2 linked regions of the Allochromatium vinosum DSM 180 genome follow. The protein of the gene in region 1 binds, or shares a complex with, the protein of each later gene. Links are inferred from orthologs where the notes say so. Each region holds a gene or a part of one and is shown in the gene's direction. Other genes may lie near its edges. The genes, in order: xseA and ALVIN_RS03810.

Evidence for each region.
Region 2: the proteins of xseA (region 1) and ALVIN_RS03810 are in contact, whole or in part, in a cryo-EM structure (PDB 8TXR), measured with the Escherichia coli proteins. The link is inferred for Allochromatium vinosum DSM 180 from one-to-one orthologs.

The regions. Positions count from the first base shown.
Region 1 is NC_013851.1:3,065,115-3,080,686, forward strand. What follows is about bases 1-2,949. They hold xseA (exodeoxyribonuclease VII large subunit), read left to right. Parts: upstream 1-774; coding sequence 775-2,124; downstream 2,125-2,949. Other genes in these bases: guaB (IMP dehydrogenase), read right to left, coding at 1-609; ALVIN_RS13530 (YMGG-like glycine zipper-containing protein), read left to right, coding at 2,260-2,550; ALVIN_RS13535 (ATP-binding cassette domain-containing protein), read left to right, coding at 2,740-2,949. Outside these bases: more of ALVIN_RS13535, read left to right, coding at 2,950-4,644; ALVIN_RS13540 (DUF2939 domain-containing protein), read left to right, coding at 4,637-5,206; ALVIN_RS13545 (hypothetical protein), read left to right, coding at 5,215-5,517; ALVIN_RS13550 (glycogen/starch/alpha-glucan phosphorylase), read left to right, coding at 5,558-8,062; ALVIN_RS13555 (2-dehydropantoate 2-reductase), read right to left, coding at 8,135-9,070; ALVIN_RS13560 (acyl-[ACP]--phospholipid O-acyltransferase), read right to left, coding at 9,210-12,605; ALVIN_RS13565 (glycosyltransferase), read right to left, coding at 12,636-13,772; ALVIN_RS13570 (BPSS1780 family membrane protein), read right to left, coding at 13,873-14,931; ALVIN_RS13575 (tetratricopeptide repeat protein), read right to left, coding at 14,956-15,572. UniProt on the Escherichia coli protein: Bidirectionally degrades single-stranded DNA into large acid-insoluble oligonucleotides, which are then degraded further into small acid-soluble oligonucleotides.
Region 2 is NC_013851.1:887,680-903,155, reverse strand. Bases 7,681-10,533 are described here. They hold ALVIN_RS03810 (exodeoxyribonuclease VII small subunit), read left to right. Parts: upstream 7,681-8,912; coding sequence 8,913-9,155; downstream 9,156-10,533. Other genes in these bases: folE2 (GTP cyclohydrolase FolE2), read left to right, coding at 10,198-10,533; ispA ((2E,6E)-farnesyl diphosphate synthase), read left to right, coding at 9,148-10,041; parE (DNA topoisomerase IV subunit B), read right to left, coding at 7,681-8,790. Outside these bases: 5'/3'-nucleotidase SurE, read right to left, coding at 1-562; ALVIN_RS03850 (Smr/MutS family protein), read left to right, coding at 700-1,254; ALVIN_RS03845 (hypothetical protein), read left to right, coding at 1,274-3,241; lgt (prolipoprotein diacylglyceryl transferase), read left to right, coding at 3,258-4,088; rpsT (30S ribosomal protein S20), read right to left, coding at 4,161-4,424; murein biosynthesis integral membrane protein MurJ, read left to right, coding at 4,606-6,141; ALVIN_RS03825 (helix-turn-helix domain-containing protein), read right to left, coding at 6,200-6,508; ALVIN_RS03820 (hypothetical protein), read right to left, coding at 6,505-6,804; more of parE, read right to left, coding at 6,886-7,680; more of folE2, read left to right, coding at 10,534-11,049; ALVIN_RS03795 (alpha/beta fold hydrolase), read left to right, coding at 11,046-11,813; sulfate transporter CysZ, read left to right, coding at 11,895-13,100; ALVIN_RS03785 (class I SAM-dependent methyltransferase), read right to left, coding at 13,105-13,827; ALVIN_RS03780 (phosphate-starvation-inducible protein PsiE), read left to right, coding at 13,936-14,367; ALVIN_RS03775 (sulfite exporter TauE/SafE family protein), read left to right, coding at 14,449-15,252; ALVIN_RS03770 (hypothetical protein), read right to left, coding at 15,265-15,476. UniProt on the Escherichia coli protein: Bidirectionally degrades single-stranded DNA into large acid-insoluble oligonucleotides, which are then degraded further into small acid-soluble oligonucleotides.

The DNA.
Region 1 (15,572 bases):
CTTGGCCTTCTGGATGTCCTTGACCGTGATGAGTCCGCGAAGCTCGAAGCGATCGTTGACCACCAGCACCTTTTCGATGCGATGCTTGTGCAGCAGGCCGAGCACCTCTTCGCGGCTGGCGCCCTCCTGGACCGTGACCAGGCGTTCCTTGGGGGTCATGATGGCCGAGACGGGTTCGCCCATGCGGGTCTCGAAGCGCAGATCGCGCCCGGTGACGATGCCGACCAGCTCGCCCTTGTCGGTGACGGGGACACCGGAGATGTTGTTGGCATGAGTGAGTTGCAGCACCTCGCCGATACTCATGTGCGGCGAGACGGTGATCGGATTGCGGATGATGCCGCTCTCGTACTTCTTGACCGCCAGCACTTCGCGTGCCTGACGCTCAGCACTCATATTCTTGTGTATGATGCCGATGCCGCCTTCCAGGGCCATGGTGATCGCCAGACGCGATTCGGTGACGGTGTCCATGGCCGCCGAGACCAACGGGATGCGCAGATCGATCGCGCGGGTGAGTTTGGTGCTGAAGTCGACCTCGTTCGGCAGCACGGTGGAGTGGGCTGGAACGAGCAGGACGTCGTCGAAGGTGAGTGCTTCCTGGATCAGGCGCATGGCTGGAGGCTCCGCGGATCGCGTCGAGAGACTGGGGGGGCCGGAGCAAACGCGCAGAAAGCCCCGGCGGCCTGGCGCCGCCCGGTCGGAGCCGGCTCCCCCGCCCCAACCGGCGGTGCTCTAGATAAACGGGGCAGTGTAAAATAACCGACGCAAAGAGTAAAGATGGAATTCTCACGCGACATCCACAGCGTTTCGCGCCTCGTCAGCGAAGCGCGTGCCGTACTCGAGACCGGCTTTCCGCGGCTCTGGGTGCGCGGCGAGATCTCGAATCTGGCCCAGCCCGGCTCGGGGCATCTCTATTTCAGTCTCAAGGATGCCGGGGCGCAGGTGCGGTGCGCGCTGTGGCGTTCCAAGCGCCAGCGGCTCGCCTTCGGTCTGGCCAACGGGCAGCAGGTGCTGGCGCGCGCGCAGGTTTCACTGTATGAGCCCAGAGGCGAGTTCCAGCTCCTCATCGAGCATCTGGAGCCGGATGGCGAGGGTGCGCTGCGACTGGCGTTCGAGCAGCTCAAGCAGCGGCTCGCCGCCGAAGGGTTGTTCGAGGCGGCGCTGAAGCGTCCGCTGCCGCCCTTTCCGCGTCAGGTCGGACTCATCACCTCGCCGAGCGGCGCGGCGGTGCGCGATCTGATCACGGTACTCGGACGGCGCTTCCCGGCGCTGCCGGTGCTGATCTATCCGGCGCAGGTCCAGGGCGAGTCGGCGCCCGAGTCGCTGATCGCCGCACTCGAACTGGCCAACGTGCGCGCCGAATGCGATGTGCTGATCCTGGCGCGCGGCGGCGGCTCGCTGGAGGATCTCAACGCCTTCAACGACGAGCGGCTGGCGCGTGCCGTCCGGGCGTCCCGAATTCCGGTCGTCAGCGGCGTCGGACACGAGATCGACGTCACCATCGCTGATCTGGTCGCCGACCAGCGCGCGGCCACGCCTTCGGCGGCGGCCGAGCTGGTGGCGCCCTCGGGCGCGCATCTGCGCGAGCGCGTCGCGACACTCTCCAATCGGCTGATCGCCGCCCAGCGGCGGCGACTCGACGCGGCTCGCCAGCGTCTGAACGCGAGCCGGCGCCATCTGAGTCTGCTGCACCCGTCCGCACGGCTCCAGCAACAGGCCCAGCGGCTGGATCGCGCCGAGTGGCGACTGCGCACGCTCATCGCCAATCGGATCAGCGAGGCCCGCCGACGTCTGCAACCGCTCGTCGAGCGACTGGAACGTCAGGCGCCCGCACATCGGATCGAACGCGCACGCTGCCAACTGGAGGCACTGGAACGCCGTCTGCACCGCGCTCAGTACGAGCTGCTGACACATCGGCGCGAACGGCTGTGGCGCGCCGTCGCCGGACTGGAGGCACGCAGTCCGCTGGGCACCCTGAGCCGTGGCTATGCCATCCTGACCCGCTTGCCCGAGGGCGAGATCGTCCGCGATCCGGCTCAGGTCGCGCCGGGCGATCGGCTCCAGATCCGGGTGGCCGGCGGACGCATCGAAGCGGTGGCGCGTCCGAGCGCTCCCGCCCTCGATTGAACTGTCCTTCGCCTCGAAGGCTCTAACAATCCTGACTACAATATTCGGAAATTTTGCATCTGCACTGATAGCGGCCTGTTGTAGTCCATCATTCCTTCCGCGACCGAGGTTGCGGGTTTTCTAGTGGAGTTTTCGATGAAAATCATCACCTTGACCATACCGATCACCCTGAGTCTGTTTTTGATGGGCTGCCAAACGACGACAGCAAACCGAACCGGCACTGGCGCCGCCATGGGCGCGGTGGGTGGAGCCGCGATCGGCTCGCTGAGTGGAGATGCCGGCAAGGGCGCGCTGATCGGAGCCGGCGCCGGCGCGCTGGGCGGCTATCTCTATGATCAGCAGAAAAAGCAGGAAGAACAGAACTACTACTACCAGCAACAACAACGACAGTATCAGCAACCCTATCAACGCCAATACCGCGACTGAACCTGAGTCCGGCACAGGATGCGCGGATGACCGGCCGGCCGAACGATCCGGAGATCGTCGCCCGACCGGAACCGCGCGGCGCCTGCCGGCCTCCGCTCGGCTTTCTCGACAAAGGATTGTTCTCAATTCTTTCGATCGTGTCTAATCCGCTCAGGCAAGCAACATTCCAGCGCGGAGATAACGCGGTTCATGCTGCAACTGAAAGACCTGAGTTTCCGTCGCGGCCCCAATCGGCTGCTCGAAGCATCCACACTCACCATCTATCCGGGCTGGAGGGTCGGTCTGGTCGGGGCCAACGGCTGCGGCAAGTCGAGCCTGTTCGCCCTGCTGCGCGATGAGCTGCACGCCGACACGGGCGAGGTCGTGATCCCGGCCGGCTGGGAGATCGCCCATGTCGCCCAGCACACCCCGGACACCGACCGCCCGGCGATCGAGTTCGCGCTCGACGGCGATCGCGAACTGCGCCGGCTCCAGTCCGAGCTGGCCGAGGCCGAAGCGGCCGGCGAGGGTCTGCGTCAGGCCGAGCTGCACGGACGGCTGGAGTCGATCGGCGCCTATGAGGCCGAGAGCCGGGCCGCGCGGCTGCTGCACGGTCTGGGCTTTGCGCCCGGCGACGAACGGCGTCCGGTCAACAGCTATTCGGGCGGCTGGCGGATGCGTCTGGCTCTGGCCCGCACCCTCATGTGCCGCTCCGATCTGCTGCTCCTCGACGAGCCGACCAACCATCTGGATCTCGACGCCGTCATCTGGCTCGAAGGCTGGCTCAAAGCCTATCCCGGCACCCTGCTCCTGATCTCGCACGACCGCGATTTCCTCGATGCGGTGGTCGGCCACACCCTGCATCTGGAACACCAGCGTCTGACGCTCTACACGGGCAACTACTCGGCCTTCGAGCGCCAGCGCGCCGAGCGTCTGGCCCAGCAGCAGGCGGCCTATGTGCGCCAGCAGCGCGAGATCGCCCACATGCACAGCTTCGTCGAGCGCTTCCGCGCCAAGGCGACCAAGGCGCGTCAGGCCCAGAGCCGTCTGAAAGCCCTGGAACGCCTGGAGCTGATCGCCCCGGCCCATATCGACTCGCCTTTCCGCTTCGGCTTCGAGCCGGCCGAGAACCTGCCGCGCCCGTTGCTGCGGCTCGATGAGGCCGTGGCCGGCTATGGCGAACGGCCGATTCTCGATGGAGTCGGATTCAGTCTCGACCCCGGCGACCGCATCGGCCTGCTCGGACGCAACGGCGCCGGCAAGTCGACGCTCATCAAGCTGCTGGCCGGCACCCTGCCGCTTCAGTCCGGACGCTGCGAGCGCGCCCAGGATCTGCGGATCGGCTATTTCGCCCAGCATCAGCTCGATCAACTGCGTCCCGACGACAGCCCGCTCGCCCATCTGCGCCGTCTCGACCCGCAGGCGACCGAACAGGCATTGCGCGACTATCTCGGCGGCTTCGGCTTCGCCGGCGATCGCGCCCTGGAGCCGGTCGCGCCGCTCTCGGGCGGCGAGAAGGCCCGTTTGGTGCTCGCCCTCATCATCCGCCAGCGGCCCAATCTGCTGCTCTTGGACGAGCCGACCAACCATCTGGATCTGGAGATGCGTCAGGCGCTGGCCGAGGCGCTCCAGGAATTCGATGGGGCACTGGTGCTGGTCTCGCACGATCGCCATCTGTTGCGCGTCACCAGCGATGATCTGTGGCTGGTCGACGGCGGTGCGGTGCGTCCGTTCGACGGTGATCTCGACGACTACCCGGCCTGGCTCGCCGGGCGTCAGTTCCAGGACGAGCAGAAGGGGTCGACAGCAGGCCCGAGCGAACGCGGCGGTGAACGCAAGCAGCAGCGCCGTCAGGCCGCCGAGGCGCGCAAGGCGCTGCAACCCCTGCGCACGCGCGAGAAGACGCTGGAGCGACGACTCGGCGAGCTGGGCGAGCGCCGCGCCGCGCTGGAACAGGAACTGACCGCACCCGAACTCTACGAACCGGCGGCCAAGGATCGCCTGCTGACGCTCCTGGCCGAGCAACGCCAGCTCCAGGCCGACCTGGACGCCACCGAAACGGCCTGGCTGGAGGTGTGCGAGGCCATCGAGCAATTCCAGACCGACGATGCCTGAAACTGGAGCGCGCCGGCGGACCTTCGCCCTGCACTGGAATCGACCGCACTGGCCCTGGCTGGAGCGGTTCTGGCTAGGCACGCGCCACAGGCTCACGAATGCCGCGATCCTGCTCCTGGTCTTGACGCTGTGCTATGGCGTCTGGCCCTATGGCACGCTCTGGCGCCTGGAGCACGCGGTCCTGGCCGGCGATCAGGCCACGGTCGCCGCCCTGGTGGATCTGGATGCGGTGCGCGACGAGATCGCCCGCCGGCTCGACAAGGATCAGGACAGCCTCATCACGGCGGTCTCGGACGCCTTCATCGACTGGCTGGAGGCCGGGCTCCGTCAGCATGGCGTCGACGTGCTCCAGCGGCTGGTGACGCTCGATTGGGTGCGCGAACAGTTCCTGCTGATCCCAACGCTCCAGGGGCCGGGACTCTGGGCGTCGATCTCGGAGATCTTCTTCAGCGCCCCGGACGACCTGCGGGTTCGGATCGAGCGCGCGCCCCTGGCGCCGCCGCTCAACCTGAGACTCCAACTCGAAGGGCTTGCCTGGCGAGTCACCCTGATCCACGACTGAAAACACCCATGAGCGTTCAACACAAAGCCTCCAATCAGGCCCGTCGGATCGTCGCTTCACTGCTGGTGCCGACCGAGGTGCCCTTCAAGGACTATCTGAAGGCGACCGACTATTGCACCGCGATCATGCTCTACACCGACCGCCCGGCCGATTACGAATACATGGTCCAATGGCGTGCGGCCTTCGCGGCCCTGATGGTGGCCGGCGCCGACGAGCGTCAGCGTCTGCTCAAACGCTTGCGCGAGGACTTCAAACAGGGCCACTCGCCGCTGCCGAGCCTTCAGCCCGATGCCTCGACGACGTCCAACTGAACGACCCCATCGACCACTTCGCAACCAGGAGTCCAGGCGCATGTCTTCATCGACCAAGCTCATCCAGAACTGTCCCAACGAATCGACCTTCGATCTGCCGCCCCTGTCGCTCGATCCCGAGGGGATCGCGCACGACTTCAGGCACTATTACGTCCACACCTTCGGGCGCGACCGTGACTGCCTGTCGGCCTACTACCCCTATCGGGCGCTGGCCACCACCCTGCGCGACCGGCTGATGGAGCGCTGGAAGACGACGCGTCAGGCCTATGACAAGACCGGCTGCAAGCGCGCCTACTATCTGTCGCTGGAATTCCTGATGGGTCGGGCGCTGTCCAACGCCACCTTCAACCTGGATCTGGACGAGGCCGTGGCGCGTGGTCTGCACACCCTGGGGCTGGAGCTGGAGGAGATCGCCTCCACCGAACCCGATCCGGGGCTGGGCAACGGCGGCCTGGGCCGGCTCGCCGCCTGCTTCCTCGACTCCTGCGCCACACTGCAACTGCCGGTGCGCGGCTACGGGTTGCGCTACGAATACGGCATGTTCCGCCAGACGATCGAGAACGGCGCTCAGGTCGAGGAACCGGACCACTGGTTGCGCGAGGGCAATCCCTGGGAGATCGAGCGCCCCGAGTTCACCCAGCGCATCCAGTTCGGCGGCCACACCGAGACCCATCGCGATCAGAACGGACGTATCGTCGTGAGCTGGGTCGACACCCATGACGTGCTGGCCGTACCCTATGACGTCCCGGTGCCCGGCTATCGCAACGACACCGTCAACACCCTGCGGCTGTGGAAGGCGGCGGCGACCGACGAGTTCGATCTCGACGAGTTCAACGCCGGCAGTTACACCGAATCCGTGGCGCAGAAGAACGCCGCCGAGCACATCACCATGGTGCTCTACCCCAATGATGCCAGCGAGAACGGCAAGGAACTGCGGCTGCGTCAGCAGTACTTCCTGGCCAGCGCCAGCCTCAAGGACGTGCTGCGCGACTGGATCCGGCTGCACGGACAGGACTTCAGCCGCTTTGCCGACCTGAACTGCTTCCAGCTCAACGACACCCATCCGGCGGTGTCGGTGGCCGAACTCATGCGCCAGCTCATGGACGAGCATCATCTGGAATGGCACGACGCCTGGGACATCACCCGCCGCACCATGGCCTACACCAACCACACCCTCCTGCCCGAGGCGCTGGAGCGCTGGCCGGTACGGCTGTTCCGCCAGCTCCTGCCGCGCATCCTGGAGATCATCTTCGAGATCAACGCCCGCTTCCTCGCCGAGGTGGCGCTGCGCTGGCCGGGCGACGTGGACCGTCAGCGGCGCATGTCGCTGATCGAGGAAGGACACGACCCCCAGGTGCGCATGGCCTATCTGGCGATCGTCGGCAGCTTCTCGGTCAATGGCGTGGCCGCGCTGCACTCACAACTGCTGGTCGAGGGACTGTTCCGCGACTTCCACGAACTCTGGCCCGAGAAGTTCAACAACAAGACCAATGGGGTCACTCCACGCCGTTGGCTGGCCATGTGCAATCCCGGTCTGCGCGACCTGCTCGACGAGACCATCGGCACAGGTTGGACGCGCGACCTGGAACAGTTGTCGCGTCTGGCGCCCTATGCCGAGGACGCCGCTTTCCGCGCGCGCTGGCACGCGATCAAGCAGGCCAACAAGGCCCGGCTCGTCGAGCAGATCGCCGGGATCTGCAAGGTCGAGTTCCCGCTGGAGGCCATGTTCGACGTCCAGGTCAAGCGTATCCACGAATACAAGCGTCAGCTGCTCAACGTCCTGCACGTCATCCATCTCTACAACCGCATCAAGCGCGGTGACACGGCCAACTGGACGCCGCGCTGCGTGCTGATCGGCGGCAAGGCGGCGCCCGGCTATTTCATGGCCAAGCAGATCATCAAGCTGATCAACCATGTCGCGCGCGTCGTCAACATGGACCCGGCGACCGCCGGTCTGCTGCGCGTGGCCTTCGTGCCCGATTATCGGGTGTCGCTGATGGAGGTGATCGCTCCGGGAACGGATCTGTCGGAGCAGATTTCGACCGCCGGCAAGGAGGCCTCGGGCACCGGCAACATGAAGTTCATGATGAACGGTGCCGTGACCATCGGCACGCTCGACGGGGCCAATATCGAGATCCGCGAACAGGTCGGCGCAGACAACTTCTTCCTGTTCGGCCTGACGGCAGCGGGTGTGGAGTCACTGCGCGGTCACTATGACCCCAATGCCATCATCGCCAGTGATCCGGCGTTGTGGGATGTGATGAACCTGCTCGAATCCGGGCATTTCAACCAGTTCGAGAACGGGGTCTTCGACTCGGTCATCCTCTCGATCCGCAATCCGCACGACCCCTGGATGACGGCAGCCGACTTCAGGAGCTATGTCGAGGCCCAGGAGCGCGCGGCAGCGGCCTATCGCGACCGCGAACACTGGTTGCGCATGAGTATCCTCAACAGCGCGCACAGCGGGCGGTTCTCGTCGGATCGCACCATCGCCGAGTACAACAGCGACATCTGGCATCTGGAGACGGTAGCGCCGAAGCGTTAAAGCCAAAGCGATCCGCGTCTCCAGCGGCATTCCCGCCCTCTTCCAGCCGGCAGAGGGCGGATGGCATCAGCATCAAACGCCTCGATTCGCCCGATCGAGGATGCTCAGCTGACTGGCGATGGTCTCCACGCCCGGCATCCGCACGCCCTGTACCGCCGCCTCGCGCAAGGGACGGCGGTACATGTACTCGATCTCCAGCGCGCGCTTGCCCAGGAAATCCAGCCGCATGCTCGGCGCATAGGGCGCCATGCGCTCGGTGGTCGCCAGCAGCTTGGGGATGAAGTCCGGATCGAAAGGGACACCACAGGCGGCCGCCCCCTCGGCGACCTCGTGCATCAGCCGCTCGGCCAGCGCGCGCGCCTCGGGATCGGCCATGATCGCGTCGGTGTTGCGATCGAGCAGCACCGACAGACCATTGAACGGGATGTTCCAGGCCAGCTTGCGCCAGCGTGCCGCCGACAGCGAGGGCTGGACATCCGTCTCGATGCCGCCGGCACCGAAGGCGGCCTGCAGCCGTGGCAGCCAGTCGACCCCGCGTTCGTCCAGCGCCGCCAGACTGACGCGGCCATAGTCCAGATGCACGATATGTCCTGGCCCGACCTTGTTGGAGCACAGAAAACAGAGTCCGGCGATCACGACGGCCTGGGGAAAACGCGCGGCCAGTTCGTCCTCCAGCGTCAAACCATTCTGCCAGTTCAGAATGACCGTGCCCTCGCCCACCAGCGGTGCCAGCAGTTCGGGCAACCGGGCATTCCGGGTCGTCTTGAGTCCAATACAGACCACGTCGCTCGGCGGGATCGGGTCCGAGTCGGCATAGACCTCGACCGGATGATGCAGTCGGTCGCCGAGCGGTGAGTCGACGCGCAGGCCCTGTGCGCGAATCCAGTCGACATCGCTGTGCGCAATGAAACGCACGGTCGCGCCGCCCAGGAGTAGCCGAGAACCATAAAAGCCGCCAAGCGCGCCCGTACCCAGGATGGTGAAGCGGAGGGGGGTGGAGGAAGACATCGCGATCGTTGATTTCCCAAATGTTAGAGGCCGGCGATGGCCAGCCTCGTTGCCGTCACGCCGCGCTAAGCAGCAGATTCAACAAACCACCAGCGCTAGCCGACGCGCCGCGCCGAAATCGGTCTTGCCGCTGCCAAGCTTAGGGATCGCCTCGACACGCCGGACTTCGGCCGGGATGGCCAGCGGATTGGTCCCGCCCGCCAGCATGGGCACGGCGCAGGCTGTCCGGATCGATAGCGCCCTCTTCGGCGACGAGCAGGACGATGCGCTCGCCCTTGCGCTCGTCGGGCACGTTGACCGCGACCAGCTCCAGGTCCGGTTGCTCCAGCGCCTTCCGCACTGAATCCTCGACGACCGTCAGACTGATCATCTCGCCGCCGAGCTTGGCGAAGCGCGAATAGCGGTCGACGATGGTCAGGAAGCCGTCGGCGTCGAGATGGCCCTTGTCGCCGGTCTTGTACCAGCGCATGCCGTCCAGCTCGACGATGGCCTCGGCGGTCTTCTCAGGCGCGCCCAGATAGCCCTTCATCACCTGCACCCCGCCGATCAGGATCAGACCATCCGCGCCGGGCGGCAGGGTCTCCAAGGTCACAGGATCGACGATGCGGAAGCTGGTGCCCGGCAGCGGCATCCCGACCGTGCCCGGACGCGAGCCGGTCTGGACCTTCCAGGTATCGGTCTCCAGCGCGTCGGGCACGTTGACGCTCGCCACCGGAGTGGTCTCGGTGGCGCCATAGCCCTCCAGGATCTCCTTGTGGAACTTGAGCGCAAACCCCTCGCGCACCTCGGGCGCCAGCCGCTCAGCCCCGGCGACGACGATCCGCAGCGACTGGAGCATCAGCGGATGCACCTTGGGACTGCGCGCATAGAGCCGCAGGAAGGTCGAGGTGCCGCAGAGCACGGTGGCGCGATAGCGGGCGATGGCCTTGGCGGTGCCGACCGCATCGGTCGGATCGGGATGGCAGACCATCGGCACACCTTCGAGCAACGGCATGAAGGTGGTCGCCGTCAACCCGAAGGCATGGAACAGCGGCAGATTGGCCAGCAGCACGTCGTCGCGCTCGGTGTTGAGCACGTCCGAGATCTGCCGCACGTTGGCCAGGATGTTGCGATGGGTCAGCTCGATGCCCTTGGGCGCGCCCTCGCTGCCGCTGGAGAAGAGGACGGCGGCGGTATCGTCCGGGCGGCTCGGATGGCCGAACAGGCGTCCGATGGCCGCCGCCGGCAGCAGGCTCGTCAGCCCCAGCGTCAACAGCGCCTCGACGCGCCCGATCCGGGCGCGCAGTCCTTCCATCGGATGCAGGGTCACGCCCGGCAGGGCGCTCGCCGGATCGATGCCGCGCTGTTCGAGCTTGCGCAGGAAGCGGTCGGCGGTGATGACATGCCGCACCCCGGCCTGCTCGACGCTGGCCTGTAGCGCCTCAGGGCTGGCGGTGTAATTGAGGTTGACCACGGTCTTGCCGGCAAGCAGCGCGGCCAGATTGGCGATGGCCCCGGCACTGCTCGCCGGCAGCAGGAGACCGATCGCCGACTCAGGCGCCAGACGTCGGATTCGGCGCGCAAACAGTGCCACGGCCGTCAGCAGGCGGCGGTTGGTCAACGTGGTTCCGACCGAGTCGACGATGGCCAGTGCTCCTGGATCACGCTTGGCCGTTTCAAGCCAGACCGCCGGCAAGGTCGGCAGGGTCTCGACATAGGCCCGCCAGGACGTCACCGACAACTCGAACACCGCCTGCTTGACCCGCTCGGCGCTCGACTCCAGCGGCAGCGGCGACCCGAAGGCGACGATCACCTCGCGCACCCGCCCCTGGCGGCGATTGGTGCGCAGCTTGCCGCTGGCATAGGAGAAGCGGCTGCCCCAGAGTCCGCGCTGATAGAACGGCAGGATGACACCTGAGCCGGCCGCCCGCGCCGACAGCTCGAAACCGCGCTTGAACTCCGAGAGCTGACCGTTCTTGCTCAGCGTCCCCTCAGGGAACAGACACACCACCTCGCCGGCATCGATCAGCTGTGCGATGGTCTGGATCGCCTGACGGCTGCTGGCGCGCGAGATCGGCACCACGCCGAAGAAGTCCAGGAACCAGCGCAGATACCAGCGCTCGTAGATCCAACGTTCCATCACGAAGCGCACCGGACGCGGGCTGGCCAGCTGCACCATGGCCCAGTCGATCCAGCTCACATGGTTGCCGAGCAGCAGCACCCCGCCCTGGGCCGGCATGTTCTTCAGCCCGATGACGTTGAGCCGGTAGCGCGTGGCCATCAGGCGTCCGATCAGGAAGCGCACCAGCGACTGCGGGAGCTGATGGATGGTATAGAGCGCCCCGCCGAGCGCGATGACCGCCAGCGCCAGCATCAGGACCAGACCGCCGACCTCCAGCCAGGCCGCCAGCACCGTCAGCCCCAGGAAGCCCAGCATCACCAGGTTCTGCACGAAGTTGTTGGCCGCCAGTACCCGTCCGAGTCCGGACTCACCGGCGTTGAACTGGATGAGCGCGTTGAGCGGCACCAGGAAGAACCCGGCCAGAACCCCGAGCACCAGGAAGTTGAGCGCATGCGCCCAGCTCGATCCCAGCCCCGGCAGCAGGAACAGCGCCAGCGCGATGCCGCCGGCGCCGACCGGGATCAGCCCGGTCTCGATGTGATGGCGCGAGACGCGCCCGGCGATGATGGAGCCGAGAATGATGCCCACGCCCGAGCAGGCCAGCATCCCCTGGATGACCACGGTGTTGGTCTCGCCCAGAGTCTCCTTGGCGAAGGCCGGGAAGGCGGCCAGGATCACCTGCGAGATGGCCCAGAAGATCGACAGCCCCACGATCGACAGCCAGATGACCTGGTTGTCCCAGGCCGCGCGCAGGTTGTCGCGCAGATAGCGCCCGCTTGCGTAGCGTCCCCAATCGAAGCCGAGTGCTCCGCCCTCGCTGGTGCGCGGCAGCCGGTAGGCGATGGCCAGTTCCACCACCGAGCACAGCACCAGCGCCCAGCCGAGCGGCGCGATCAGCCCCATGATCGCGTCGGGCGTGTCGAAGGTCGCACCGGCGAGTCGGTTCTCGAACAGGATCGAGAAGACGAAGATCCCTGCCAGGATGGCGGTGGTGGTGGTCGCCTGCACCCAGCCGTTGGCCGTGGCCAGCGCTTCCTTGCCGACCAGTTCCTTGATGTAGCCGTACTTGGCCGGCGAATAGAAGGCGCTCTGCGCCGCCAGCAGGAAGGTCATGGCGAAGGCCGGCCAGAACCAGCCCAGGTAGTAGAAGAGCGTGATGCAGAGCGTCAGACCCACCGCAACCCAGGCCGTTGCGCGCATCACGCGATTCTTCGGGAAGCGGTCGGCCATGAACCCCGAGGGCGTGAACAGCAGCACGAAGGGCAGCAGGATGAGCGCATTGACGATGGCCGTCAGCAGGATCTGCGCGTCGCCGTCATAGGTCTTGAACAGGGTGTTCTGGATGACGATCTTGTGCCCCAGGTCGACGAAGGCATTGAGGAAGATCATCAGGACATAGGGCAGGAATCCGGCGATGCGAAAGAGTTGACCCACGGCAAGCCCCCTTCAGAGATGTGACAGGATTCAGACCGGCGCCGACACGCCCAGCGCCTCCAGATAGGCCCGCGCGCTGTGCATCCATTCGTACTCGGCCACGGCGGCACGCAGGTCGGACGCCGGGTGCGGATGGGCCAGCGTCTCCAGCATGGCCGAGGCCAGTGCCTCGACATCGCCCACGGGCACCAGCGGCCCATGACGCCCGCCGGCCAGGATCTCCGACGGCCCGCTCGGGCAGTCGGTCGCGACCACAGGCACGCCCAGCGCCAGCGCCTCGGTGAGCACGTTCGGCGAGCCTTCCCAGGCCGATGAGAGCACGAACAGCGCCGCGCGCGCCAGATAGGCCGGAAGCTGGGGCTGGAATCCAGGCAGCGCGACATCGGCGCTCAGGCCCAGCTCGGCGATCAGCGTCTCCAGTCCGGCGCGCCCGCCGCCCTCGCCCAGGATCATCAGCCGACAGTCGCGCTCGGCCCGGACGCGGGCGAAGGCGCGGATCAGGGTCGGAAAGTCCTTCTGACGCTGAAAACGCCCCGCGCCCATGATGACCGGCGGCTGTCCGGGCGCCAGCCAGGGGTGCGGACAGGGAGCCGCCGCCGCTTCGTACAGACTCGGCGTGATGACCGGATTGCGGATGACCTGAATCCGCGCGCGCGGAATCCGGGCGATGCGCGCCGTGTCCTCGGCCACACCTTCGGAGACGGCGACGATGCGGTCGAGCGCCGGATAGAGCCGGCGAATCGGCCAGTAGCGCAGCCGGCGTTCGACGGCGCTACGTTCGGCCATGGCGGTCGAGAGATTGGTTCCGAGCCGCAGCACCAGCCGCGTATCCACACCGCTCAGGGCGCGCGCCAGCACGGCGGCACGTCCGGCGCGATCCTTGGCCGCCAGCAGGGCACGCGGTCGGTGTCGACGCAGATAACCTGCCAACTCAGGCACAGCCAAAAGCGTATGGCGCGCGTGCAGCCGGATTTGCTCGACCGATGCCGGACAGTGCGCCAGATGCGGACTCTCGTCACGGATCAGCACCAGCTCCACCCGCTCGCCCAGCGCGACGAAGCCATGCAGCAGATGGATCAGCATGCGCTCGACCCCGCCCGCGCCCGAGAACGAGGCGAAGACGGCGATCGGGCGTTCGGTGTCGTTGATCAACGGTTGACTGGGCATACAGCGACTTGGATTCCAAGATCGACGGCCGGGCTTGACGCTTCCATGTGCCGGCCGCGTCTGGTCACGCGGCACTGGCCTGGATGAAGCGACGCCGGACTCAATGGAAGATGTCGCGATAGGCGGTATAGGCCGCGATGGTCAGCACGGGCACGATCACGAGCCAGCCCAACAAAAAAGGGATCGAGCCGACGAAGAACAGGACGAACGCGATCAGCCCGAAGACCAGGAACGGCAGGATGTTCTTCAGACAGCCCATGAAACTGAGCTTGAAGGCCTGCATGACGGGCACGGCGTCCAGGGCCACGAGCGCCGGGGCGAAGAACATGGCCATGGCCAGTGGGATGCCGAGCAGCAGCGCAATCAGGACCGGCAGCATGAACGACGGACCGGCGGCCATGGACTCGAACGGCTCGGGCGTCATGGTCATGCCTGGAGCCATCTCGGGAACCATCATCCCCGAGCCGCCGACCATGACGATGTACAGCAAGCCGATCACCAGCCCGATGAGCAGCACCAGCCCCAGATAGACGACGCCGACGAGTGCCAGCGGCCCCGGTCGCACAGAGAACCCGGCAAAGAGCCGACCGACGCCGAATCCCTCGCCGCGATCCTGAGCCTGGGCGCCGAGCATGAGACCGGCGGTGAGCATGGGACCGAGGACAGTGGTCGCCAGCCCGCCGACCAGCGGCACCAGACCGACCACGATGACGATCAGATAGAACAGCAGCAGGGCGCCGATCCAGGCCCAGGGCGCCTGCCTGAACAGTCCCCAGGCGTCCTGTATCCACCCCCAGCCGCGACCGGCCTCGACCGCGTTCGGCTCGCTGATCCGATCCGTGAATCCGTCGACATCGATACGCGGCGACACCCCGGAACCCGACGCCGCCGGCTTGTCCAGCGACGGTCCGGATGCAACCGACTGCGCTTCGACATCGACCTCCAGCCCCACCGAGGCCAGCACCTCCCGATAACGCTCGGCCTTGGCGGCACTCAGATCATGCTTGATGACCCGTCCGCTGCCGTTCATCACCAGCTCGCGCGCCTCCTCCTCGCTCATGTTGAACGTGCGCGCCAGTTGCTCCACGACCTCGTGATGACTGTGGCCCAGCGACAGCCGCCCCGAATAGACGATGCGATAGCGAGTGTCCACCTGCATACCCCCTATGTTGCGTTGTGACCGTTAGACCAGGCAGCGTTTCAACCAGTCGAGCACGCCCGGCTCGGCGGCCCAGACGTCGCGCATGGCCTCGCGATACAACCAGGCCTGATCCTCGCCGCCGAGGGTGACGCCGAGCGGATCGAGGCGCGGTTGCTTGATGCGCTTGCGCGTCAGATAGCGCGGGATGCGCGGCAGGCGGCGGATGGCGGTCTTGAGCACGGTGCGCGCCCGCTCCTCGCGTCCGAGCCGATAGAGCGCCAGCACCTCGCCGTAGGCCAGGTCGGCGAGCAGATCGTCCGGGAAGCGCCGCGCCAGGGCCAGGGCGCGCTCGTCCTCGCCGTCGCGCAGATAGAGGTTCATCAGCTCGGCACGCGCGCCGTGGTTGTCCTGAGGGTTGAGACGCAGCAGGGTTTCGAGCGTGCGCCGCGCTTCCTCGGAATGTCCCTCCTGGGCCTGCGCCAGATAGCGCCGGAACAACAGCCGCAGCGCCGGGCGGTTGGCCTCGATCGACCAGGGCAGTTGCCGACCCGAGTCCGGCGGCAGCACCTGCTCCAGGATCGACCAGGCGCGATCGAGTACGGGCGTGAGCAGGGCATGGGCGATCCAGGGCAAGGCGCTCTCGGGATGCACATAGAGCG
Region 2 (15,476 bases), 2.2 Mb from region 1 along the record:
CGACGATCGGTTCGGCCTTGTGCCGATGGCCCAGCCGCGTGGCCTTGAAGCCCGCGAGTTCGGCATAAGGGCGATCGGGAACATTGACGTTGAGGATGATGCTGGATTCGAGCGGGTTCTGACGCAGACGCTCGACCAACTGGACCGCCACGCGCGCGGCGGTGTCGAGGTGCCGGGGCGCACTCGAAGCCATGGAGACGGCGATCGAGGGCAGTCCCAGGAAGCGCCCCTCGGTGGCGGCGGCGACCGTGCCCGAGTAGAGCACGTCGTCACCCAGATTCTGGCCATGATTGATGCCGGAGACTACGATGTCCGGCTCGATCGAGGGCAATCCGGTGAGCGCCAGATGCACACAGTCGGTCGGTGTGCCGTCGACCTGGATGAAACCGTTGGGCATGCGCTTGGCGCGTAGCGGTCGGTCGAGCGTGAGCGAGTTGCTCGCTCCGCTGCGGTCGCGTTCCGGGGCCACGACGACCACCTCGCCCAGGGCCGTCAGGGCCTCGGCCAATACGATCAAACCGGGTGACTGATAGCCGTCGTCGTTACTGACAAGGATTTTCATCGTTTTTTCGCGAGTCTCTTGGTATCGCCGAGGATCATACTCTACGGACGCTGATCGGGCATCCCGACATCGTCGACCGATCGTGGGGCGGCTATACTCGCCCCCCAAAGCCTGCCCAGACAGCCCCAATCCAGCCGATGAAACCCACACTCCAGGACGCCGACCGTCAGCTCTTCCGCGAACAGGTCGAGGATGCCGAGCCTTTGTCGTTCGAGAGCGCCGAACCCTTCCGCCGCCGCCCGCCGCCAGTGCCGCGTCCACGTCCGATCGAAGCGCCGGAGGGTGACGAGCGGGTCGCACTCGCCGAGTCCGAAGTCACAACCCACGACTATCTGCTCTTCGCGCGCCCCGGCGTCCAGAACCGGGTGCTCGCCGATCTCCAGCGTGGGGCCTTTCCGGTCGGGCTGGAGGTCGATCTGCATGGAATCCAGGCTGAGCACGCGCGTCAGATCCTGGCCGAATTCCTCACCGAGTGCACGCATCGGCGGGTGCGTTGCGCGCGCATCATCCACGGCAAGGGTTATGGTTCCAGCGGACGGGCGCCCGTGCTCAAGAGCAAGGTCAACTACTGGCTCAGACTCTATGATCAGGTTCTGGCCTTCTGTTCAGCGACCCGTCGTGATGGCGGAACCGGAGCGGTCTATGTGCTGCTGCGCAATCCCAACAAGGCGTCCAGGGCGCGCATGGACTGAGCGGGGACGGCGGCTCGGCATGTGGCTTCGACGCTCGATGGCGCTGCTTACCCTGAGTCTCGCTGCAACCGGAGGCGTGCCGGCGGACACGCCGATCCTGGGACTGGCCTATCAGCCCTATGTCGGACACTGGAGCGCGCGGACGGACAATCCCTATGCGCCAGGAGACGTCCATGTGCCGGCCTTCAACAGCTATGTCGGCGGCATCGACGTCGAGAACCCGGATCGCTCGCTGTGGGCGGCGACCCAGACCCTGCGCCTGACCTTCGACGAGGCGGGACGGCTTCAGGACGTCTCAGCGACCGGTTCGCTGGACTTCCTGCCCGAGGCGCTGCGCGGACAGGACGCTGTCGCCTGGAGCCACACCAAGACACGTTTCTTCGAGGATCGCACACCCCAGACCGTCAGCGGCGTCGATCACGCGGCCTCGGTCTATCGACAGCTCGATGCCCTGCGACGGGCCGCCGGCGGAGCGCCGCTGACACTCGCAACCTATGGCACGGGCTTTCAGGCCGGCTACTGGCGTCAGGTCGACGGGCAGGACTATGTCGCCCTGCCGTTCTGGACCGATCGCCGCCTCCTCGAACTCCGTCCCGGCGAGACCATGCCCTATCAGAGATGCGAGACCACCGATGTGGTCTTTCTCTTTCCGCCGACGGCCGTCCATGTCAGACCCGCGCCTGAGCGCCTCCAGGTCGAGACAGCCGGCACGCCCGGACAGGATCTGCGCGTGGTCGCCATCCATCAGACATTGTTCGAACCGACGAGTCCGACCGACCCGGAGGCGCGGCTCAATCCCGGGTTCTTCGCCGGCGACGCCAATGCTCAGATCGCACTCGCCGCCGCTGAGATCAACGCCCAGGCCGGTCGGCGTCTGCTGACGCTCAAGCTCGGCGTGGACAACATCCAGGTCGCCGGCACCCTGGTGAACGACCGGATGCGTTTCGCGATCCTGTCCGCGCTCGCTCAGGCCCAGGTCGCCAACGCCCGCTTTCCGGGGACCGTCACCCATCTGATCCTCTCCAACGAATACGCCCAGCCCTGGAGCGGGCCGGACGGCCAGCCGAGTCCGACCGAACAGATCACCGCCATGCTGAAGTACGCCAGAGCGCAGATGGCGCCGAACGCAGCTTTCGCCGGACTCGATCTGCGGCTCGGTGCGCGCGGACACCGCTTTCGGCTGGCCGACCCGAACGCGGACGATCCGGCACTCGCCCGCTTCGGTCGCGAGGTCGCCGCCCTGCTCGCGGAGTCGGATTACGTGATGGAGAACCTCTATCCCAGTCCAGAGGCAGTCGAAGCGGCTGCCCAAAGCGGTCAGTGGTCGGTCTATTTCGATCCCGATAAGGGCGAACTCAGCCGGAAGTGGTGCCAGCTCGAACGAACGATCCGGACACTGGCCGGCGAGCGACCGATCGAGATCATGATCGGCGAGATCGGCCACCCCACCGATGGCATCGCCTTCAATCTGCCCGGCTATGTCGAGGATGGGGCGCCGATCCGTCCGGACACGGCCTTCGCCGCGATCGCCGACCGGCTCGATACCTCCGGGGCGCGGCTCGACGCCGGCGGTCTGGCCATCGCTCGGCGCTATTTCAGCCCGGCCCTGGCGAGCGCCTTCGTGCGCGAGGCCGTCGCCTGGTCGCGGACCACGGGCGTGCAGATCCATCTGTTCGAAGCCTTCGACGAACCCTGGAAATCCTCGCCGAACCTTCCAGCTGATGAGCTGGCGACCAGGCGCACCCTCCTCGGCCGCTCCGGTCCCTATGGCGCCGAAGCCAACTACGGACTCTTCGGCTACAGTGGCGTCTCAGGGCTACGACCGCCATCGCAGCACCCCACCGGGATCGCGCCCGGCTCCCGGCTCGCACCCCAGCTGCCTGACGGCGTGCGCTGGAACGGAGCCTTCGAAGGACAGTTCTTCCCCAAGCGGCCGGACCTCGATTTCGCCGCCCTGGCCCACTCCTTCACCACCACGACACCGTGATACCATCCGCGACCATATGCTGACCTATCCCGACATCGACCCCGTCGCCCTCGCCCTTGGCCCGCTCAAGGTCCATTGGTATGGCCTCATGTATCTGATCGGCTTCGCGCTGGCCTGGTGGCTCGGGCGCTGGCGCGCGCGCCGCCCCGAGTCCGGCTGGACGACCGAGATGGTCGACGACCTCATCTTCTACGGCGTCCTCGGCGTCATCGTCGGCGGACGGCTCGGCTACATGCTGTTCTACGGATTCGATCAGATCCTGACCAATCCGCTGAATCTGCTCAAGGTCTGGGAAGGCGGCATGTCCTTCCATGGCGGGCTGATCGGTGTGATGGTCGCGATCTGGCTGTTTGCGCGCCGTCATCGGCTGCACTTCTTCCAGGTCGGCGACTTCCTCGCACCCCTGGTGCCGACCGGACTGCTGGCCGGGCGCATCGGCAACTTCATCAATGGCGAACTCTGGGGGCATCGCACCGAGTGGCCCTGGGGTTTTCAACTTTCCTGCGAGCGCTTTCCGCGTCAGTGTCTCGACCAGCCGGCCGACGCCCTGCTGAGTCCGGCCGTGCACGCCTCTCAGCTCTACGAGGCTGCACTCGAAGGACTGGTACTGTTCGCCGTGCTCTGGATCTTCTCCAGCCGTCCGCGTCCGATGATGGCGGTCTCGGGGCTGTTCCTGCTGGGCTACGGCGGTTTCCGCTTCCTGGTCGAATTCGTGCGCGAACCCGATGCCCACATCGGCTATCTGGCCTTCGACTGGCTGACCATGGGGCAGATCCTGTCGCTGCCGATGATGCTCGCGGGTGCATTGCTGCTCGCCCTGGCTTATCGTCCGCGAAAGACGGCCTGAGCACGATTTGCAGGCAACAAAAAACCGGCTCAAGGCCGGTTTTTCGTGTCTTCAGTACGAGCGTCTTCGCGATCAGGCCATGGCCTTGATGTGGGCGTTCAGACGGCTCTTGTGACGCGCCGCCTTGTTGGCGTGGATCAGGCCCTTGCGCGCGGCGCGGTCGATACGCGGCACGGCGTCTTTGAACGCCTGCACGGCCGCTTCCTTGTCTTCGGCGCGGATCGCCTTGATCACCTTCTTGATGAAGGTGCGCAGGGTGCTGCGCTGAGCCATGTTACGCTGACGACGGTCTTCCGCCTGACGGGCGCGCTTGCGCGCTTGAGGTGAATTAGCCAACTGAGTCTCCCGAGAATTCGATGTCTGACGCGGTCGAGGTAAAAACGATGAAACCGCGTGGAGGGTCGGCCAGCAGCTTGGGCCACACCGAACGCGGTTTTAGACGACGCAGTATTTCGGATCGGAGCACGATTGTCAATTATAATCAGCGCCTTTTCCTGTCTGGAGCCGCCTCCGATCCATGGCCTCGCTGGTTGCCTCGTTCGCCAAGGTGGGCGGCGGAACGCTGTTGTCGCGTATTCTGGGATTCGTGCGGGATCTGACCATCGCGCGCGTGTTCGGCGCCGATGCGGCGACCGATGCCTTCTTCGTCGCCTTCAAGATCCCCAATTTCGCGCGCCGGCTGTTCGCCGAGGGCGCCTTCTCGATGGCGCTGGTGCCGGTACTCAACGACTATCGCGAGCGACAGGGGCTGCCGGCGCTCAAGTCCTTCGTCGATGACCTGACAGGCACACTGGCTGCTGCGCTACTCCTGATCACCGGACTCGGCATTCTGGCCGCACCGCTGCTGATCCTGGTCTTCGCGCCCGGCTTCGGCGCGGACGCCGATCAACTCGCGCTGGCCACGATGCTGCTGCGGCTCACCCTGCCCTATCTGTTCTTCATCACGCTCACGGCGCTGGCCGGCGCCCTGCTCAACACCTATGAACGTTTCGGGGTGCCGGCTTTCACTCCGGCGCTGCTCAACATCGTCCTGATCGGCTGTGCGTTGTGGCTGGCACCGTTGCTGGAGACGCCGATCCTGGCGCTGGCCTGGGGCGTGCTCGTCGCCGGGCTGGTGCAACTGGCGTTTCAACTGCCCTTTCTGGCACGGCTCGGGCTGTTGCCGCGACCGCGCTTCAAACCGCGCGATCCGGGCGTGATCGCTGTTTTCAGGCGTCTGGGGCCGGCGGTGCTGGGCGTGTCCGTGGGCCAGATCAGCCTGCTGCTCGACACCCTGCTGGCCTCGGTGCTCGTGACCGGCAGCATCTCCTGGCTCTATTACTCGGATCGGCTCATGGAACTGCCGCTCGGCCTGCTGGGCGTGGCGCTGGGCACGGTGATCCTGCCGCGTCTGTCGCAACGTCAGGCCGCGCAGGATTCCGAGCGCTTCTCAGATACGCTCGACTGGGCCTTGCGGCTGGCACTGCTGCTCGGTCTGCCGGCGGCGGTCGGACTGCTGGTGCTGGCCGAGCCGGTGATGGCCACACTCTTTCTGTCGTCCGAGTTCGGCGCCGACGACGTCACCCAGGCGGCGTACTCGCTCATGGCCTATGCGCTCGGGATCCCGGCCTTTCTGGCGATCAAGGTGCTGGTACCCGGCTATTACGCCCGGCAGGACGTACGCACGCCGGTTCGGCTGGCGCTGATCGCGCTCGGTGTCGGGCTGGTGCTGCATCTGCTACTCATGGTGCCGCTGGGACATGCCGGCCTGGCGCTCGCAACAGCGTTCACGGCCGCGCTCAACGCCGTCCTGCTGCTGCGCGGACTGAGGCGATCGGGCATCTATCGCCCCCCCCCCGGCTGGACGCGACTGCTCGCTCAGACGTTGCCGGCCAGTTTGGCGATGGGGCTTGTGCTGCACTGGGGTCTTGGAGAGCGTGCCGACTGGATGCTTGCGGACGCCTGGACGCGGATCCTGGAGCTGACGGGCTGGATTCTGGCGGGCGGATTGGTTTATGTAACACTCTTGCTCGTCGCCGGACTGAGACCGCGTGATCTGCGCGAGTGTCGTTGATGGGCATTTCCGCCTCACCAGACGGCGACTTGCCGGCTTGAAGTCCCTACGAAGGCGCTCAGGCCGCCAGTTCAGTCAATACCTCGGGATGCTTGGCGACGATCTTCAGAAGACACAGCACCGCGCCCGGCGGCGTGAATCGACCCTGCTCCCAGTCACGCAAAGTTGCCACGGGCGTCTGAATCAGGTCGGCGAACTGAGGCTGCGAAAGCCCCAGCGCCTGACGCGCGGATCTGACGAGCATCTGCTCCGGGGTCGTGGTGCGCGCGACGAGGCCGTCGCGCATCTCGGCGAGGCTCTCGCGCAGACCCGGCAAGGCTTCACCCGCGTCCTGTTCGATGGCGTCGGCGATCTGGTCGATGTTCATCGGGCGGCCCTCAATATGTCGTTGGGTTGGATGCTGGACTGATCCGACTTCGCATAGATCGCGACCAAACAGACCACGCCTTGCGCCATGAAGTTGAAGTAGATCACGCGCACGCCGCCGCGCTTACCTTTCGCTTGAGCCACCCAGCGCACTTTCCGCGCGCCATCGGCGCCTGGGATCACGTCGCCGGCCAGTGGGTTCCGGGCGATCCAGGTCACGAAATCGAGCCGCTCGTCTTCCGACCAGATGGCGTCGGCCTGTTTCTGAAAGGTCGGAGTTTCGATGACGGTTTGCATGGGCCGCATGGTACGGGAATCCCGTATCGCGAACAATCCCCTGACACACGACACCGGCGCAGATCCACCAGATTGCCCCGATCAGGACACCTCGGCCAGATCCCCCTTCTCCTGCAACCAGGCCCGCCGGTCCGCCGCGCGCTTCTTGGCCAGCAGGCGGTCTAGCAGTTCGTCGGTCTCACGGTCGTCGTCGATGGTGAGCTGCACCAGGCGGCGCGTGTCGGGATGGATGGTGGTCTCGCGCAGTTGCGCCGGGTTCATCTCGCCTAAGCCCTTGAAGCGCTGCACATTGACCTTGCCCTTGATCTTCTCGGCGGCGATGCGGTCGAGGATACCCTTCTTTTCGTCGTCGTCGAGCGCGTAATAGACCTGCTTGCCGACGTCGATGCGATAGAGCGGCGGCATGGCGACATAGACATGCCCCTCGGCCACCAGACGCCGGAAGTGCTTGAGGAAGAGCGCGCACAGCAGAGTGGCGATATGGGCACCGTCCGAGTCGGCGTCGGCCAGGATGCAGATCTTGCCGAAGCGCAGCCGGCTCAAATCATCGCTGCCCGGATCGACGCCGATGGCCACGGCGATGTCATGCACTTCCTGCGAGGCCAGCACCTCCTCCGGCGCGACCTCCCAGGTGTTGAGGATCTTGCCGCGCAACGGCAGGATGGCCTGGAACTCGCGGTCGCGCGCCTGCTTGGCCGAGCCGCCGGCCGAGTCGCCCTCGACCAGGAACAGCTCGCCGCGCTCGGGATCGGTCGCGGTGCAGTCGGCGAGCTTGCCGGGTAGCGCCGGACCCTGGGTGATCTTCTTGCGCGTGACCGTCCGCCCGGCACGCAATCGCGCCTGAGCCGCGCCGATCGCCAGCTCGGCGATGCGCTCGCCCTCGGCCACATGCTGATTGAGCCAGAGGCTGAACGAATCCTTGACCACGCCCGAGACGAAGGCCGCGCACTCGCGCGAGGACAGCCGTTCCTTGGTCTGGCCCGAGAACTGCGGATCGAGCAGCTTGACCGACAGGATGTAACTGACGCGGTTCCAGACATCTTCCGGCGCCAGCTTGACGCCGCGCGGCAGCAGATTGCGGAACTCGCAGAACTCGCGCACCGCCTCGGTCAGCCCGGTGCGCAGACCATTGACGTGGGTGCCGCCCTGAACGGTCGGGATGAGGTTGACATAGCTCTCGGCGATCGGCTCGCCGCCACCCGCTCGAATCGGCTCCGGCAGCCAGACCAGCGCCCAGCTCGCCGCCTCGGTGCGCCCTTCCATGTCGCCGACGAAGGGTTCGGACGGCAACGTCTCGACGCCGCTCAACGACTGGAGCAGATAGTCCTGAAGCCCGTCCTGATAGCACCAGACCTGCTCCTCGCCGCTGGTCTCATCGCGAAAGCGCACCTCCAGCCCCGGACAGAGCACGGCCTTGGCCTGGAGCAGATGGGTCAGCGGACGCACGGCGAACTTGGGTGAGTCGAAATAGCCGGGATCGGGCCAGAAGCGCAGTCGCGTCCCTCTGTCGTTGCGCTTGACCGTACCGACCACGTCCAGATCGCTGACCTTGTTGCCGTCCTTGAAGGCCATGTTGTATTCCTGGCCGCCGCGCTTGACCCAGACCTCCAGATGCCGCGAGAGCGCATTGACCACGGACACGCCCACGCCGTGCAGACCGCCCGAGAAGCGGTAGTTGTCCGAGTTGAACTTGCCGCCCGCGTGGAGCTTGGTGAGGATGACCTCGACTCCAGGCCGTCCCTCCTGCGGATGGATGTCGACCGGCATCCCGCGCCCGTCGTCCTCGACCTCCAGCGAGCCGTCGGCATGGAGCGTGACTGAAATGCGCTTGGCATGACCGGCGAGGGCTTCGTCGACACTGTTGTCGATGACCTCCTGGGCCAGATGGTTGGGACGAGTGGTGTCGGTGTACATTCCGGGGCGCTTGCGCACCGGATCGAGGCCCTGGAGGACTTCGATGGCTGAGGCGTCGTAATGGCCGGTCATGGACGGGCGGATCTTCCTGAAGGCTGAAAGGGTTGAATCTGAGAGTCGCCGGAGCGGTCGCGCTGGTTTGACCGCTCAACCGAGCTACGGTACCGTACCTGCAAACCCGGATTCAAACCCAGATGAAACAACCCAAGACCCCGCCCCCACCCGCGTTCGAGCAATCCCTGACCGAACTGGAAGCCGTCGTCGACGCCCTGGAACAGGGCGAGATGACGCTCGAAGACTCGCTCGCGGCCTTCGAACGCGGCATCGGCCTGACCCGCGCCTGTCAGCAGGCGCTGGAAACGGCCGAGCAGCGGGTGCGGATCCTCACCGACGCCCGGCCGGACGCCGAGCCAGAGCCATTCGACGCCCATGACTGATCACACCCTGGATGACTTCCGCGCGCGCTGTGCTGCGCGTGTTGAGACTGCGCTCGACCAGATCCTGCCGCCCGTGAGCGTGCAGCCGTCGCGACTGCACGAGGCCATGCGCTACACGGTGCTGGCCGGGGGCAAGCGTATCCGTCCGCTGCTGGCCTATGCCGCCGGCGAGGCGCTCGGACTCGACGCCGCCCTGCTCGACCACCCGGCCTGCGCCGTCGAGATGATCCACGCCTATTCGCTGATCCACGACGATCTGCCGGCGATGGACGACGACGACCTGCGTCGCGGGCGTCCGACCTGCCATCGCGCCTTCGACGAGGCCACGGCGATCCTGGCCGGCGATGCGCTCCAGACGCTGGCCTTCCAGGCGCTGGCCGAAGCGCCGGGGCTGAGCGCCGAGTCGCGCGTGGCCATGGTGTCGGCACTCGCCCGCGCCAGTGGGGCGCGCGGCATGGTCGGCGGTCAGGCGATGGATCTGGAGGCCGAGGGCACGCCGCTCGATCTGGTGCAGCTGGAGAACATCCACATCCACAAGACCGGCGCCCTGATTCGCGTCTCGGTGCAGATGGGCGTGCTGGCCCATGGCGGACTCGACGCGGACAAGGCCGAGCGGCTCGACCATTACGCCAAGTGTCTGGGTCTGGCGTTCCAGATCCAGGACGACGTGCTGGATGTCGAGGGCGACACCGCTCAGATCGGCAAGACCGCCGGACGCGACCAGGAACTCAACAAGGCCACCTATCCGGCGCTGGTCGGTCTGGCTGAGGCCAAGGCCATGGCCAATCAGCTCATCAACGAGGCCATCGAATCCGTGTCGATCTTCGGCGAGCGCGCCCAGCCGCTGGTCTGGATCGCCAACGCCCTCCTGGGACGCAAGAACTGACCGAATACGCGGGAGAGGGGACGCACGGCGACATTGAACCGCCGCCCCTCGAACCACACTAACCCCAGCACTCGGCCCGGTCGCCCCATCCGACTTGGCCGAGCCGCCAGCCGCCCCCATCTTCCAGCCATCCATTCCGACGACGACACTATTCCCATGGAGCCATCGACCCCATCCCCCTGCTCGACCAACGCCACCTGCGAGATCGCCGACGTCCAGGGGAGCGCCGACACCCGCCGCATCGCCATCGACAAGGTCGGCATCAAGGACATCCGTCATCCAGTGCGGGTACTCGACCGCAGCGGCACCGAGCAGCACACGGTGGCGAATTTCAACATGTACGTCTATCTCCCGCACGACTTCAAGGGCACGCACATGTCGCGCTTCGTGGAGATCCTCAACCGCCACGAGCGCGAGATCAGCGTCTCGTCCTTCAAGACCATGCTCAGCGAGATGTCCGAGCGTCTGGAATCCGAGGCCGGCCACATCGAGATGCGCTTCCCCTTCTTCATCAACAAGAAGGCGCCGGTCTCCGGGGTCGAGAGCCTGCTCGACTACGAAGTCACCTTCATCGGCGAGATCCGCAACGGACAGCCGCGCCTGGAACTCAAGGTCATGGTGCCCGTCACCAGCCTCTGTCCCTGCTCCAAGGAGATCTCGGCCTTCGGTGCGCACAATCAGCGCTCGCACGTCACGGTCCAGGTGCGCATGGAGCGCTTCATGTGGCTGGAGGAACTGATCGAGCTGGTCGAGCGTGAAGCGTCGTCCGAACTCTATGGCCTGCTCAAGCGCCCGGACGAGAAGTTCGTCACCGAGCGCGCCTACACCAATCCCAAGTTCGTCGAGGATCTGGTGCGCGACGTGGCCAAGCGGCTCAATGACGACCCGCGCATCCTCGCCTACACGGTCGAGGCCGAGAACTTCGAGTCGATCCACAACCATTCGGCCTATGCCCTGATCGAGCGCGACAAGGCCGCTGAGTCCCGTTTGGCGGAGAGCGCGCTCTGAGTCCGGTCGAACCCCGCTGTCTGCTGCTGCACGGTTTCACGGGCAGCGGGGCCGACTGGTCGAGCGTCTTTCCCGAGGATCCGGAGCGGCTGGCGCTCGACCTGCCGGGGCATCTGACCAGCCCGGATCCGACGGGCGATTATCTCGATGAGATCCGCGCGTTGCTCGACACGCTGCCGGCGAGCATCGACCGGATCATCGGCTATTCGCTCGGCGGTCGGATCGCGCTCAGCCTCATCCAGCTCGCGCCCGAGCGTTTTCGTTCCGCCGCGATCATCTCGGCCCATCCCGGACTGCTCGACCCGGCTTTGCGCGAACAGCGCCGGCTGGCCGATCAGGTCTGGATCGACCTGCTGCGCGATCAGGGAATCGACGCCTTCGTCGCGGCCTGGGAGCATCAGCCCCTGTTCAGAACCCAGGCACGGCTCGCACCCGAGATCCTGGCACGTCAGCGCGCGCAGCGTCTGAGTCAGCGTCCGGAGGGACTGGCCAGGGCGCTCGAACGGCTTGGACTGGGCGAGATGCCCAGCACCTGGGAGGCGCTCGCGCGCTACCAGGGTCGGCTCGACTGGATCATCGGCGGCGAGGACACGCGCTTCCAGGCGATCGCGCACGAAGTCTTGGCGCATCGTCCGGCGACCCGGCTGCATGTCCTGGAGGACGTGGGTCACAATCCGCTGCTGGAGGCGCCCGAGCGGCTACGCACCTGTTTGGAGCACGCGAAGACGTCGCCTTCCAATGCGCTCAGGATTTCGATCGCCTAGAATCGCCGAATCTCTTTGCGCTCTTCGCGTCTTTGTGGTTCAAATCCCCAACCCATTCCAATCCTGCTCGCTCCCGCTCCTATGTTCAGCCATCCCATCTCCGGGGCCGGTTATCTATTACAGGGCCTGAGGCTCATCACCCGCCCCGGAATCAAGCGTTTCGTGGCCATTCCCTTACTGCTGAATCTGCTGATCTTCTCGGCGGCCATCTATGCCGGCATCAGCCAGTTCGAGGGACTGATGCAGCTCATGGAATCCAGACTGCCGACCTGGCTGGGTTGGCTCGAATGGCTCATCTGGCCGCTGTTCGTCCTGCTGCTGTTCGTCTTCGTCTTCTACACCTTCGGTCTGCTCGCCAACCTGATCGCCGCGCCCTTCAATGGACTGCTGGCCGAGAAGGTCGAGCTGCTGCTGACCGGCCGCCCCATCGAGCAGGAGGGCGATTACGCCCGGCTCTTGGCCGAACTGGGGCCGACCCTGCTCGACGAACTGCGCAAGCTCGCCTATGCCCTGCTGTGGGCGATTCCCTTTCTGTTGCTGCTGTTCGTGCCGCTGGTCGGGCCGGTGCTCTGGTTTCTCTATACGGCCTGGATGCTGGCGGTCGAATACAGCGACTATCCGATGGGCAATCACGGTCTGCGCTTCGCCGAGATCCGGCGCCGACTGCGCGAACGGCGTACGCTGAGCTTCGGCTTTGGCGCGGCGGCGGCCGGGATGGCGATGGTGCCGGTACTCAACTTTCTGCTGATGCCGGTCGCAGTGGCCGGGGCGACGGCGATGTGGGTGCGTGAATTCCGTTCGTCCAACGGCTATCAGGGGCCGCATCAGTCGCGCGTGGCCACGCACTACATCCTGCTGACCATTGACCATCTCTCGGGACGCATGGATGGCGAGATCCTCGCCGGGCCGCTCACCGGACGCACGCTCGACGCGACCGAGACCGGCGAGCTGCTCGGTCTGCTCGATCTCTGTTATCGCACCGACGCCGAGTCGGCCGAGGCGCTGGAAGCCTATCTGACCCACGAGCGCGGTCAGCGTTTCCAGGAACCGCCGCCGCGCCCGGACACCGAACGCGCACCGCCACCGCCACCGCCAACCGACCGACCCGGCCTGGACGAGAACGAGGCACGCGCCATCCTGGGTCTCGCGCCCGATGCCGGCGCCGATGCGATCCAGGCCGCCCATCGACGCCTGATCCAGCGCCTGCATCCGGATCGCGGCGGTTCGGACTATCTGGCCGCCAAGGTCAACGAGGCCAAGCGGGTGCTGCTGGCGTCCCAAGTCTGAACGCTCAGACCACGGCGCGCAGCAGATCGACCCGATGCGGCTTGAGGAAACGCGCACCCTCGGGAGTCAAATGACGCTCGAAGGCGGCGCGGATCTCAGCGAGCCGCGCCGCGTCGAGGTCACGCTCGGTATGCGTGACCTGGATGAAGCGCTCGGCGAAGGCGTCCCAGTTCGGATAGACGCCTTCCGACTGGTAGAACACCTGACGCTCCCAGGCGAAGCGCCCCGAGTCGACCGCGCGCTCGATGGCGGCATAGGCCGCCGTGCGCACGAGGCGCTCGTCATGGATCAGTCGCATGACCGCGTTGAACGCCCCCCAGTAGACGGGTTCCGAGACATAGACGTAACCGCCCGGCGCCAGTACGCGCCGGATCTCGGCGAGTGCGCGGTCCATGAACTCGACCGGCACATGATGAAGCGACTTGAACAGAAAGACGCCGTCATAGGTCGCGTCTGCATCGTCGATCGACTCGGCACCGCCGAACCGGAACTCGACAGTGGGCAGATCCTGAACGGCCAGATTCTTCGCATGCTGGATACGATCGACCTCGGTCGCCGTCACCCGGCGTGCGCCCAGGTGCGTGGCGAGCAGCCGGGTCATCCAGGCCGCGCCGCAGCCCAGTTCCAGCACCTGGCGTCCCGCGACCTCGACCAGTTCCTCAACGATCCGGATCTCGTCGCACGTCCGGTAACCGACAGGGTCGGTCTGGATCATCTGTCTCGGCATGATAGCCTCATCTCGGATTTCAACGTTCAGAGTTGTGTTCATGGCGTTCGAGCCTAAGGTCGACGGCGAGACGCCCACTTCCATCATCGCGCCCAGGAGCCGAAACGCATGAATGAACCGTATACCCGCTTGGACAAATGGCTCTCGATCCTCTTTCTCTACACCGAAAAGCTGGTGCTCGTCGTCATCGGCGGACTCGCGCTCCTCGGCATCGGGGAGTTGATCTGGAGCATCTATCAGCTACGCGCGATCCGCCTGGAGGATCTGCTGATGATGTTCATCTTCATCGAGATCATGGCGATGGCCAATGTCTACTTCATGCGGCGCAGCGTGCCCTTCACCTACCCCATGTTCATCGCCGTCACCGCGCTCTCGCGTCTGATCGTGCTCCAGGGCAAGGAGCACAGTGCCGCAGGCTTGATCTACGAGAGCGGCGCCATCCTGCTCATCAGTCTCGCCATTCTCGTCATCCGTTTCAGTCAGCAGTTCAGCACCGGCATCCTGGAACGGCGCGAGGCCCACGAGGATCGTCACGAATGAGACGACGATGGTCCGGCGGGCACTCCGGATGGAATGGCGTATTATAGCCGCCTTGTTGAATAGACCCGGCTCCCTACGCTCGTGATCGTGATCGAACTCCTCGCCTATCTCGCCATCGGCGCGCTCTCGGGTGTCATGGCCGGACTCTTCGGTGTCGGTGGCGGCGCCATCATGGTTCCGGCCCTGATGCTGCTCTTCGGCGCGCTCGGCGGCGTCGGCGGCGACTGGCTGGCCCATCTGGCGGTCGGAACCTCGCTGGCGACCATCATCGGTACGGGCGCGGCCTCCACGCTCGCACACCACAGACACCGGGGCGTGCGCTGGGATATCGTCTGGCCACTGGCGCCCGGCATCGTCATCGGCGCCCTGGCCGGAGCGGCTCTGGCCGGCTGGATTCCGAGCCTCTGGCTGCAACGGATCTTCGCGGTTTTTCTGACCTATGTCGGCATACGCCTGCTGGCGGCTCCCGCCACGTCCATCACCGCGTCGCACTCGCTGCCGGGGCGCGTGGGGCTGACGACTGTGGGCGGCGGGATCGGGCTGCTCTCGTCACTGGTCGGAATCGGCGGCGGGACGCTCACGGTGCCCTTTCTGAGCCGTCATGGTCTGGGGATGCGTCAGGCCGTGGCGACCTCGGCGGCCTGCGGGCTGCCGATCGCCGTGGCCGGCGCGCTGGGGTTCATGCTGGTCGGTTGGGGTCGCCCTGGATTGCCCGCGTTCAGCACGGGTTTCGTCTACTGGCCGGCGGTGGCGGCCATGCTGGCCGCCAGCATGCCGATCGCCCCGCTCGGCGCCCGACTGGCCCACACCCTGCCCGTGCCCCTGCTCAAGCGGCTCTTCGGCGGGCTGTTGCTGCTGATCGCCGCGCGTCTGGCGTTTTCCTGAGAGGTCCGGACGCTACCTGGCCGTGTCCGGATTCAGGATCAGCCGACGATAGAGATAGAGCTGACCGTTCTGGTCGCGCAGTGCCAGCCGGCCCTGATCCAGGGCGAACTCGAAGGTCTGGGTGAAGTTCTCGGTACGATTGCTCAGCTCGACCCGATCGGTCTGAACCCGGATCTGGCCTTCGATGTAGCCCCGACAGGCTGAATAGAGACGATAGAACCCGC